Regions from separate parts of the Pseudomonas sp. P65(2024) genome, predicted to be linked through region 2. Evidence: predicted binding sites of a transcription regulator. Region 2 holds the regulator's gene; the other holds the start of a gene.
The links. The regulator sigma-54, encoded in region 2, starts transcription at its own class of promoters, with help from an activator protein. The targets are predictions, from matches to a motif close to ANTGGCATNNANNTTGCTNT.
Positions count from the first base shown of each region.

Region 1: flgB (flagellar basal body rod protein FlgB) is a predicted target of sigma-54. The motif match lies at 3,497-3,516, and genes of this name have one in related genera.

Region 1 is NZ_JBLIYX010000012.1:50,498-56,435, forward strand. Features, by position in the region: gene flgF (flagellar basal-body rod protein FlgF) at 1-110, opposite strand, end outside; gene AC25MA_RS16925 (hypothetical protein) at 273-467, opposite strand; gene flgE (flagellar hook protein FlgE) at 537-1,859, opposite strand; gene flgD (flagellar hook assembly protein FlgD) at 1,890-2,582, opposite strand; gene flgC (flagellar basal body rod protein FlgC) at 2,596-3,039, opposite strand; gene flgB (flagellar basal body rod protein FlgB) at 3,042-3,449, opposite strand; gene AC25MA_RS16950 (autotransporter family protein) at 3,785-5,938, shown strand, end outside.
Region 2 is NZ_JBLIYX010000016.1:37,369-43,306, forward strand. Features, by position in the region: gene lptA (lipopolysaccharide transport periplasmic protein LptA) at 1-243, shown strand, start outside; gene lptB (LPS export ABC transporter ATP-binding protein) at 244-969, shown strand; gene AC25MA_RS19855 (RNA polymerase factor sigma-54) at 1,143-2,642, shown strand; gene hpf (ribosome hibernation-promoting factor, HPF/YfiA family) at 2,721-3,029, shown strand; gene ptsN (PTS IIA-like nitrogen regulatory protein PtsN) at 3,042-3,506, shown strand; gene rapZ (RNase adapter RapZ) at 3,509-4,363, shown strand; gene AC25MA_RS19875 (HPr family phosphocarrier protein) at 4,384-4,656, shown strand; gene AC25MA_RS19880 (ZIP family metal transporter) at 4,702-5,595, opposite strand; gene AC25MA_RS19885 (superoxide dismutase) at 5,607-5,938, opposite strand, start outside.

The DNA.
Region 1 (5,938 bases), on a different contig from region 2:
TCACGCTGGAAGCCGTTGGTGGAAACGTTCGCCAGGTTGTTGGCATGGGCCTTCTGCGCCAGCGCGTTCTGGCTGGCGCCGGTCATGGCCACGTAAAGCATCTTGTCCACAGCATCTCCTCTACGCGAACCTTGCCGCGCTATCGTTGGCAAGGGTAAAGCAAATATCGAACCAAACTGACGCAACCCTTTGAGTACGGGGCATTCAGGGCCACGCCAAGACAAAAAGCGTCAGTTTGTCGGCGAATGTTTGCCGCAGGCGGCAACACCCCGTCAGTTGTTCCGACACGCGCCATTGTTGTAGGGCCCGGAATGACGCTTCCAGCCCTCGCCCGGATCGGTGGCCGAGCACATGTAGCGCCCGGTCGCCAGGCTTTGCCACTGATACCAGGGCGCCGGCGCGGCGCGCAGCGAGAGCGCGATCAACAGTGCGCCCGCCACCGCCACGAGCATCGACAGTTTCTTCATGGCTTTGCCCTCCGCTGTGCCAGACGTGAAAAAGCCCCCGCAAGCAGGGGCTTTTTCACGCCACGATCATCAGGTCATCTGGATGATGGTCTGCATGATGGTGCTTTCGGTGGAAATGGTCTTGGCGTTGGCCTGGTAGTTGCTCTGCGCCTTGATCAGGTTGACCAACTCGCCAGTCAGGTCGACGTTGGAGTCTTCCAGGGAACTGCCCGCGATACGACCCAGGGTACCGGTGTCCGGCTCGCCGATGATCGGCACGCCCGAAGCGTAGGACTCTTTCCAGGCGGTGGCGCCGACAGGGGTCAGCCCCTGCAGGTTCGCGAAGTTGGCGATCACCACCTGACCGATGACCTTGTTCTGGCCGTTGGTGAAGTTGGCGAACAGGTTGCCGCTCTGATCCACGGTCAGGCCGGCGAGCTCACCGGTGGCATAGCCATCCTGGTCCTTGGCAGTGGTGGCCGAGGCCGCGTTGTACTGAGTGGTGGCCAGCATGTCCAGGGTCACACCACCGGTGCGTGCGGTGGCACCATTGCCTACCCAGGCGCCTGCGGCGTTCTTCTCGGCCGGCACCCAGTTGGCCAGCTGGAAGGTCTTGTCGGCAGCGACGGTCAAGCCACCTGCGACCGGCCCGGCAGCCATTGCGGCGGTATCCAGCTTGCCTGCCGAGGTGAACGGCAGCTTGTTGACCAGCGGAGTGGACAAGGTGGGGTCGGCCGGATTGCGACCATCGATGGTGGTGTACATGGTCCAGGAGTTGGTACCGGCATCCTTGACGAAATACTGGTTCATCTGGTGTTCGTTGCCCTGGCTGTCGTAGACCGGGGTATTGAAGGTGTAGTTGTAGCTTTTGACATTGGTCGGATCGAACGGCGCAACTGTCGGCGCTGCGTCGCTGGAGTTCAGGTTGACCGTTTCGGAAATGCGACCCGTCGGCTTCGGCGACAGGTTCGAGGTATCGATCTTCAGGTTGGTCAGCGACCCCTGGATGACCTTGCCGTTTTCATCCACCGGATAACCCTGCAGGTTGGCGCCGTTGGCGTTGACCACGTAGCCTTCCTTGTCGCTGTAGAAGGCGCCGGAGCGGGTGTAAATCCGCGAGCCGTTGTCATTCAGGGCAAAGAAGCCGTTGCCGTCGATGGCCATGTCCAGCGCCTGGCCGGTGCCATTGATGTTGCCCGGGTTGAACATCTGCGAGACCGCCATGGTCTTCACGCCGCTGCCTACCTGGGTCTTGCCGCCGGCGGTGCCACGGATGGACTGCGAATACTGGTCGCCGAACTCGGCGCGCGACGATTTAAAACCGGTGGTGGCGACGTTGGCAATGTTGTTGCCGGTAACGTTCAGAGCCTTGTTCGCCGCGTAGAGACCGCTAAGGCCGATATTGAAAGACATTTACTCGCTCCTTGTGCCGATGCTGCGGCGTTAGATTCCGATGGTGGTTACTTTGGAGATGCCGACTTTGCCGATACCGGCCAGGTCGAGCATCATCTCGCTGCCGTTCTGGAAGCTGACACTGTTGACCTTGGCCGGCAGCAGCGTGGCCAGCGTCTTGGCCTTGCCGTCGACCTTGGTCTCGGCACTGAAGGTATAGGTGCCCGGCTCGACCGCCTCGCCCTTCTCGTTCTTGCCGTCCCAGATGAAGTCGGCGGTACCGGCCTTGCGCGCCCCCAGGTCGATGGTCTTGACCACGTTGCCATCCTTGTCCTTGATGCTGACCTTGCCCTCGGTGATGTTCGACGGCACCACGACCTGGCCATTGAAGCTCTTGGTGGTGTCGACCACCGCCTTGTCGCTCGCCACGATCACCGAGCGACCGACCAGCGAAGTGGCCTGCAGCGCCTGGGACGAACCAATGCCGGTGAGGATGCCGTCGACCGACTCCTTCAGCGACTGGATGCCCTCGAGGCTGCTGAACTGGGCCAACTGCGCGACGAATTCGCCGTTGTCCTGGGGATCCAGCGGGTTCTGGTTCTTCATCTGCGTCACCAGCAACTGCAGGAACGCATCCTTGCCCAGCGCGCTGCCGGCCTGCCCGGTGTTGCTCTTGTTGGCAGGCTTCTGCAGCGAATCCAGATAGCCGCTGCCGACCTTGGTATCGGTATTGGTGGTAGTCATTACGGCTCCCTGCTTACTGACCCAGGGTCAGCACTTTCTGCATCATGTTCTTGGCGGTGTTCATCAGTTCGGCGTTGGTCTGGAACGCGCGACTGGCGGAGATCATGTCGGCCATCTCCTCGACCACGTTGACGTTCGGGTAGTAGACGTAGCCGTCCTTGTTCGCCGCCGGGTGGTTCGGCTCGTAGCGGGCCTCGAGGTTGCTCTGGTCCTCGATGATGCCCTTGACCTGGACGCCCTGCCCCGCCTCGCCCTGATCCTCGAACAGCGACTGGCCCGCGCCGCCCTGAGCCTGCTGGAAGGTGGTGGCGAACACCGGATGACGAGCGCGGTAGGTCTGGTCGATGCTCGAGGACACCGTCTCGGCGTTGGCGATGTTCGAAGCGACGGTGTTCAGGCGCGTATTCTGCGCGCTCATGCCGCTACCGGCGATGTTGAAGACACTGGCAAGGGACATGGTCACTCTCCACGCAGGGCCGATACCAGCCCTTTGAATTTACTGTTGAGCAGGGTGAAGCTGGCCTGGAAGCCAACGGCGTTTTCGGTGTAGTTCGATTGCTCGATCTGCGCGTCCACGGTGTTCTGGTCGATCGACGGCTGCATCGGGGTGCGGTACTGCAACGTGTCGTCCATCATCGCCAGGCCTTCGGCCTCGATGTGACGGCTGTTGGTGCGGTCCAGGGCGATACGTCCGTTCTGCTGTTTGTCGGCCTCGGCGGCGAGCACCGAAGAGAAGTCCATGTCACGCGCCTTGTAGTTGGGCGTGTCGGCGTTGGCGATGTTGTTGGCCAGCACCTCGGCACGCTGGGCACGGAAGCCCAATGCCTTTTCGTGGATGCCAAGCGCCTTGTCGAAGCTGATGCTCATATCGGGGAAACCTTCAAAGGTTGACCAGAGTTTCGTTGGCTTAGGCTTTAGCAAGGGCTGTGCCAACCTGCGCAACCCCAAGTAAAGCGGGGGCTAGCCAGATATCAGGACACTGGCGATGCCAGAAAAGCGGCAATGTGCTTCCGCATCGAACTCGGCAAGCGGCAATTGCCAGGCGGCAAAAGCGGCAAAACAAAAAATTGACGTCAATTCGACATGTCATTTAGCCACCAATCGCGATAGCATCCGCGTCCTCGCGCACCAGCCTACGCGATCACGGTTGTTGCCCGCATGGATGCGCGCCGCTTTCATTACGATTTCAAAGGAACGAAACCGTGCCACCGCTTAACCTGCGCAAGACCCTCCTGGCCCTCCTGATCGGCGCCATTCCCGCCCCCGCCCTGGCTTTGCCCCAGACCATTGCACTGACCGATGCCGGCTACAGGGGTGACCACCAGTCCTTTGCCGACGACCTCGAGTTCACCGGCAGCTTCACCGGCCGCCAGCAGGACGCGATCGCTCTCGCGAACAGCCTGGTGGCGGGCAACATGACGCTTGGCAGTGTAATCAACGACAACGACACGAACGCTGTCGACCTGATCCATCGCAGCGACGGTATCCGTATCAGCGGCACCAACATCGGCGGCTTCCTGACCAACCGCGGCAATGTTGTCACTACCAGCCTCGACGGTGCCGCCCTGCGCCTGAGCGCCAGCACCGTCGACGACGACCTGACCAACGAAGGGTTGCTCAAGGCCGGCAGCAGCTTCTCGTACAACAATGGCGGCCCCACCTACGGCATCGACCTGTCCAGCTCCGGTAGCAACATCAGCCGCATCCATGGCGGCCTGATCAATGCCGCAGGCGCCCGCATCATCGCCACCGGCCGCAACTCACGGGCCATCAACCTGGCAGGGGCGAACCTGGAAGAGCGGGTGGTCAACCGCGGCGAGATCAGCGCGACGGGCCCGGGCGCCATCGCCATCCACGCCACCACGGATGCCGCCAACCGGCCGACCGTACTGGCCGGCATCGACAATCAGGGCCAGATTTTCGCTGGTGACCAAGGCTCCCAAGCCATCGTGCTCGACGGCGCGACCCTGTTCGACAGCCTGGGACGTCATATCGAAAACAGCGGCAGGATCGTGGCCGGCGACACCGCCATCCGCATTGGCAATACCGCCTTCGACGGCCCCGGCCTGCAACCCGGGTACAAGGCCAACGGTGACCTGAACATCTTCAACAGCGGCGAGATCTGGGCCAAAGTCGCCATCGACGCCACCGCCAGCAACCGCCCGGTCGAGCTGATCATGCGCCAGGGCAGCAAGATCTACGGCGACCTTGTCGGCCTGGCCAACATCGAGGTCGAAGGCGACAGCACCTATGGCGTCGCCTACGGATCCCCCGGCAGCAACAGCATCCGCCTGGCAAACGGTGGCTGGATCGATGTGGGGGACAGCAGCGAGCCACCCACTACCTTCACCCTGCACAGCCTTCACACCACCCTCGACGGCAACCTGAGGATTGCCGACAACTCGGCGCTGGGCCTGTGGCTGGCAAGCAGCACCGACCCGGACACGGCAGTGCTCAAGGTCAGCGGCATCGCCGAGTTCGCCCAGAACGCGCGGATCCTGCTGGAGCCGGAGGACACCGACTTCGAGGCCAGCGGCAGCCGCTACCTGCTGCTCGAGGCCGGCCAGGTGCAGGTCCTCGACGCCAGCGGCCTGCAGGTCAGCGCCAAGCCCCAGGTCGCCAGCACTTCGGCCATGCTCAACGTGCTGAGCAGCACGCTCGATGACAACAAGGTCTACGTCACCGTCAGCACCAAGCCGACCGAGGACCTGGCGCAGATCGTCGCCCAACAGGGTGGCGACAGCAATGCACAGCGTGCCCTGGGCAACCTGGCCGAAGCCGGCCTGCTGGCACGCCTGGGCAACCATGACCCACTGTTCCTCGCCGCCGCCAGCGCCGACGAGGCGCAACTGGCCAGGCTCGCCGAGCAACTGGCGCCGGACGTCAGCGACGGTGCCCGCCAGGCCGCCATGGCCAGCCAGCGACTGATCGGCAACGCCATCGACAACCGCTCCAGCAGCCTGCGCGCCCCTCGCGCCGACGAGGCACGCCGCGCCTCCGGCGTGTGGATGCAGTCGCTGTACAGCGACGCCAGCCAGCAGCAGCGCGATGGCATTGCCGGTTACAACGCCTACAGCCGCGGCGTGGCGGTCGGCGCCGATGGCCAGCTGGACGACCAGCTCACCCTCGGTGCGGCCTACAGCTTCATCGACACTGACGTCAACGGCAAACGCGGCAACAAGACCCAGGTGCAGAGCCACGCCTTCTCGCTGTATGGCAGCTACACCCTGGACAACTACTTCGTCGACGCCAGCCTGACCTACGGTTTCAACGACAACGAAGGCAAGCGCGAGATCGCCGGCACCCGGGCCAAGTCGGACTATGACAGCAACCTACTGGGCCTGAACCTGGTGGGC
Region 2 (5,938 bases):
CAGAGCGCCGCCAAGCCCGACAAGATGAAAGGCTGGGCCGTGACCATCCAGTACCAGGCGCAGAAAGACATGGTGATCCTCACCGATCGCGCCAAGGTCGAGAACGAAGGCAACACCACCGAAGGCGAGAAGATCGTCTACAACACCAAGACCCAGGTGGCTACCGCCGGTCGCGGTGGCAACGTGACTGCACCACGTCAGCGCATCGACATGGTCATTCAACCGAAGAAAAAGGCCGAGTAAATGGCAACCCTCAAAGCCCAGCACCTGGCCAAGAGCTACAAGGGCCGGCAGGTCGTTCGCGACGTCAGCCTGTCCATCGACAGCGGCCAGATCGTCGGCCTGCTAGGCCCCAACGGCGCCGGCAAGACCACCTGTTTCTACATGATCGTCGGCCTGGTCCAGGCCGACCAAGGTCGCGTGCTGATCGACAGCCTCGACGTCAGCCACCAACCCATGCACGGGCGCGCCAAGGCCGGTATCGGCTACCTGCCGCAGGAAGCCTCGATCTTCCGCAAGCTGTCGGTGGCCGACAACATCATGGCCATCCTCGAGACACGCAAGGACCTCGACCGTGACGGTCGGCGCAAGGAGCTGGAAAGCCTGCTGCAGGAGTTCCACATCAGCCATATCCGCGACAACCTCGGCATGAGCCTCTCCGGCGGCGAACGCCGCCGCGTCGAGATCGCCCGTGCCCTGGCCACCGCGCCCAAGTTCATCCTGCTGGACGAACCCTTTGCCGGTGTCGACCCGATCTCTGTCGGCGACATCAAGCAGATCATCCACCACCTCAAGAACAAGGGTATCGGCGTCCTGATCACCGACCACAACGTTCGCGAGACCCTGGACATCTGCGAGACCGCCTACATCGTCAACGATGGCCAGCTGATCGCCGAAGGCGACGCCGAGACCATCCTGGCCAACCAGCTGGTCAAGGAAGTATACCTGGGGCACGAGTTCCGACTCTGACCCTGGCCTGCCCGGAGCACTGGCGCAGGCGCCTGTTCGAGGCTTAAGTTGTTACAGTGCTCTAGGCAAACGCTGCAATTTCAGGCATATAACTTGCTTAAAATCGGCGCCCAGGCGCCCTCCGTGTAGTGGATGGCGCATGCGCGCCGGCAACAAGGTATCAAGCCCCAGCCATGAAACCATCGCTCGTCCTAAAAATGGGCCAGCAACTGACGATGACCCCGCAGTTGCAACAGGCCATCCGTCTGCTTCAGCTCTCCACCCTGGACCTCCAGCAGGAAATCCAGGAAGCGCTGGAGTCCAATCCGATGCTCGAACGTCAGGAAGACGGCGAGGACTTCGACAACAGCGACCCGATGGCGGACAACGCCGAGAACAAGCCGGCCGCCGAAGTCCAGGACAACAGCTTCCAGGAAACCAGTACCAGCAGCACCGCGGAAAACCTCGAAGACGGCGAATGGGCCGAGCGCATTCCCAACGAACTGCCGGTCGACACCGCCTGGGAGGACATCTACCAGACCAGCGCCAGTAGCCTGCCGAGCAATGATGACGACGAGTGGGACTTCACCACCCGCACCTCGGTCGGCGAGAGCCTGCAGAGTCACCTGCTGTGGCAGCTCAACCTGGCGCCGATGTCCGACACCGACCGCCTGATCGCCGTCACCCTGATCGACAGCATCAACGGCCAGGGCTACCTGGAGGACTCCCTCGAGGAAATCTGCGCAGGCTTCGACCCGGAACTCGACATCGAGTTGGACGAGGTCGAGGCGGTGCTGCACCGCATCCAGCAGTTCGAACCCGCCGGCATCGGCGCCCGCTCCCTGGGCGAATGCCTGCTGCTGCAACTGCGCCAACTGCCGGCCTCGACGCCTTGGATGGGTGAGGCCCAGCGCCTGGTCACCGACTTCATCGACCTGCTCGGCAGCCGCGACTACAGCCAGCTGATGCGCCGCATGAAGCTCAAGGAAGACGAGCTGCGCCAGGTCATCGAACTGGTGCAGACCCTCAACCCGCGCCCCGGCTCGCAGATCGAGTCCAGCGAGCCCGAGTACGTCGTGCCCGACGTCATCGTGCGCAAGGACAGCGAGCGCTGGCTGGTCGAGCTCAACCAGGAAGCGGTACCGCGCCTGCGGGTCAACCCGCAGTACGCCGGCTTCGTTCGCCGCGCCGACACCAGCGCCGACAACACCTTCATGCGCAACCAGCTGCAGGAAGCGCGCTGGTTCATCAAGAGCCTGCAGAGCCGCAACGAGACGCTGATGAAGGTGGCGACACAGATCGTCGAGCACCAGCGCGGCTTCCTCGACCATGGCGACGAGGCCATGAAGCCGCTGGTGCTGCACGATATCGCCGAGGCGGTGGGCATGCACGAGTCGACCATTTCCCGGGTGACCACGCAGAAATACATGCACACCCCGCGCGGCATCTACGAACTGAAATACTTTTTCTCCAGCCACGTGAGCACCGCCGAAGGCGGCGAATGCTCGTCCACGGCGATTCGCGCGATCATCAAGAAACTGGTGGCGGCGGAAAATCAGAAAAAGCCATTGAGTGACAGCAAGATCGCTGGTTTACTGGAGGCACAAGGCATCCAGGTAGCCCGTCGCACCGTCGCCAAGTACCGCGAATCGTTGGGCATCGCCCCATCAAGCGAGCGCAAGCGACTGATGTAGCCCCAGGATGTGCCACAGCGTTTCAGTGGCAGGTGCAAGACCTGCCTCTTTATGCACGGGCAACAAAGGAGAAGCTGTATGCAAGTCAACATCAGTGGACAGCATGTAGAAGTCACCCAACCACTGCGCGATTACGTGCTCGAGAAGCTCGCCCGCGTGGAGGGTCATTTCGACAAGATCACCAATGCGACGGTGATCATGAAGGTCGAGAAGCTGCAGCAGAAGGTGGAAGCCACACTCCAGATTCCCGGTGGCGAAGTCGTCGCCAACGCCGAACACCAAGACATGTACGCGGCGATCGACGCCCTGGCCGACAAACTCGATCGCCAACTGAAAAAACACAAGGAAAAACAGCAAAGCCTGCTGCAAGGCGCAGCCGCCCGCTGATCCCCCTCATCCATGATCCGACTTGAAACCATCCTGACCCCCGGCCGTTCACTCGTGAACGTGCCGGGCGGCAGCAAGAAGCGCGCCCTGGAAAAGGTCGCCACCCTGATCGCCGAGCAAGTACCCGAGCTGGAGATGCAAGATGTCTTCGACAAGCTCATCGCTCGGGAAAAACTCGGCTCCACCGGTTTTGGCAATGGCATCGCCATTCCGCACTGCCGGCTTGTGGGTTGCAGCGCGCCAGTAAGCGCCCTGCTGCACCTGGATGCCCCCATTGATTATGACGCCATCGATGGTGCCCCGGTCGACCTGCTGTTCGTCCTGCTGGTCCCGGAAGCTGCCACCGATGCCCACCTTGAACTGCTGCGTCAGATCGCCAGCATGCTAGATCGCAAGGAGGTCCGCGATCGCCTACGTGCCGCCGACAGCAGCGAGACCCTTTACCAGGTCGTCCTGGACGTACAGAACGAGCACTGAACATGCGCCTGATCATCGTCAGCGGCCGCTCCGGCTCCGGTAAGAGTACCGCCCTCGACGTGCTGGAAGACAACGGCTACTACTGCATCGACAACCTGCCCGCCGGGCTGCTGCCGCAGCTGGCGGAAAACGCGCTGCTCAACACCGAGCTGCTGCAACCGAAGGTCGCTGTGTCCATTGATGCGCGCAACCTGCCCAGCCACCTGTCACGCTTCCCCGAACTGCTGACAGATGCACGTTCGCGCCATATCCAGTGCGACGTGCTGTACCTGGACGCCGACGAAGACACCCTGCTCAAGCGCTTCTCGGAAACCCGCCGCCGCCACCCGCTGACCAACGACAGCCGTTCGCTGGCCGAGGCGATCCGCGTGGAAAGCGAGCTGCTCGGCCCGATCGCCGACCTCGCCGACCTGAAGATCGACACCACCAGCCTGAACCTCTATCAACTGCGCGATTCGATCAAGCTGCGCCTGCTCAACCAGCCCGAGCCAGGCACCGCGTTCCTGGTCGAGTCATTCGGTTTCAAGCGTGGCATGCCGGTGGACGCCGACCTGGTGTTCGACGTGCGCTGCCTACCCAATCCGTACTGGAAGCCGGAACTTCGTGAGCATTCCGGCCTCGAACAGCCGGTAATTGATTACCTGGCCGCCCAGCCGGACGTCGAGGAAATGTTCCAGGACATCTCCGGCTACCTGCTCAAGTGGCTGCCGCGCTTCGCCGCCAGCAACCGCGCTTACGTCACCATCGCCATCGGCTGTACCGGCGGCCACCACCGCTCGGTGTACATCACCGAACGGCTTGGCCAACTGCTCCAGCAATCCCTGAAAAACGTCCAGGTCCGCCACCGCGACCTCTAGCCCACAGGATCCGCCCCACGATGCCCGCCCGCGAAATCACCATCATCAACAAGCTGGGCCTGCATGCGCGGGCGGCCGCCAAGTTCGTCGGCGTGGCCGGTCGCTTTCCCTGCCAGGTACGGGTCGGCCGCGCACCGGACAAGCTGGTGGACGGCAAGAGCATCATGGCGGTGATGATGCTCGCCGCCGGCAAGGGCACGCCGGTGCACCTGCACACCGAGGGCGAACAGGACGGTGAGGCCATGGATGCACTGGTCGCGTTGATCGAGAACTTCTTCGACGAAGGCGAGTAAGCGCCGTTAACGACTGCGCACGCTCCTACAGGGAATGTGCCGGGCTCAAGACAGCGCCGTGTCCATCACCATCATCAGGCAGAACCCGGCACACAGCCCCAGGCTCGCCAGGCGGTGATGCCCGTTGCTGCGCGATTCGGGAATGATCTCCTGGGTCACCACCAGCAGCATCGCCCCCGCCGCACAGGCCAAGCCCAGCGGTAGCAACAGTTCGGCGATGTTCACCAGCCAGGCGCAGATCACCGCGGCCAGCGGTTCGACCAACCCGGACGCCGCGCCGATCAGGAACGCCTTGAACCGCGACATGCCGGCCCCGGCCAGCACCAGCGCGATTACCAGACCCTCCGGCACATCCTGAAGCGCGATGCCCATGGCCAGGCTGTCGGCATCGGGCATGCCACCGCCAGCAGACACGCCAATGGCCATGCCTTCGGGGATGTTATGGGCAATGATGGCGATGACGAACAACCAGATTCGCGCCGCGATCACCGGTTGCTGATCGCTGCCGACCAGGGCTTCTGGCGAAGCACCAGAGACCTTGAGGTCGACCAGGAACAGGCACAGCGCGCCGAACAGCAGGCCGCCGCTGATCAGGCCACCGGCGCCCCACGGGCTGAAACCGATGGATTGGGCCGCATCCAGCCCGGGCATGATCAGCGAGAACGCGGTGGCCGCCAGCATCACGCCGGCACCGAAGCCAAGCAAGGTATCGGCCACGGCCACCGGCATGTTGCGGATCACCAGCACCGGTACCGCGCCCAACGCCGTCCCCAGTGCGCACAATGCGCCGCCCTCAAGGGCACGCAACATGCGCGGTTCCAGGTCCAGCCAGGCGATGCCGCGTGCCACCAACAATGCGGTGCCAACCAGCAACAGCATGGTCCCAAGCGCCAGGCGGAACAGGCGCACACTGCTGACAGACATCACCTCGGCACGCATACCGGTCAGGCTCACTTCAGGGCTTCAAGGTAGCGACGTTCCACTTCGGCCCAGTCGACCACGTTGTAGAAAGCGCCAATGTATTCCGGACGACGGTTCTGATACTTCAGGTAGTAGGCGTGCTCCCACACGTCCAGGCCAAGGATCGGCGTGTTGCCGTGCATCAGCGGGCTGTCCTGGTTGCCGCTGCTCTCAACTACCAGCGTGTTCTGCGGGGTCACGCTCAACCAGGCCCAGCCGCTGCCGAAACGGGTCAGCGCGGCCTTGGTGAAGGCCTCCTTGAACGCCTCGAAACCGCCGAGCTGCGCATCGATGGCCTTGGCCACCTGCCCTGCCGGCTGGC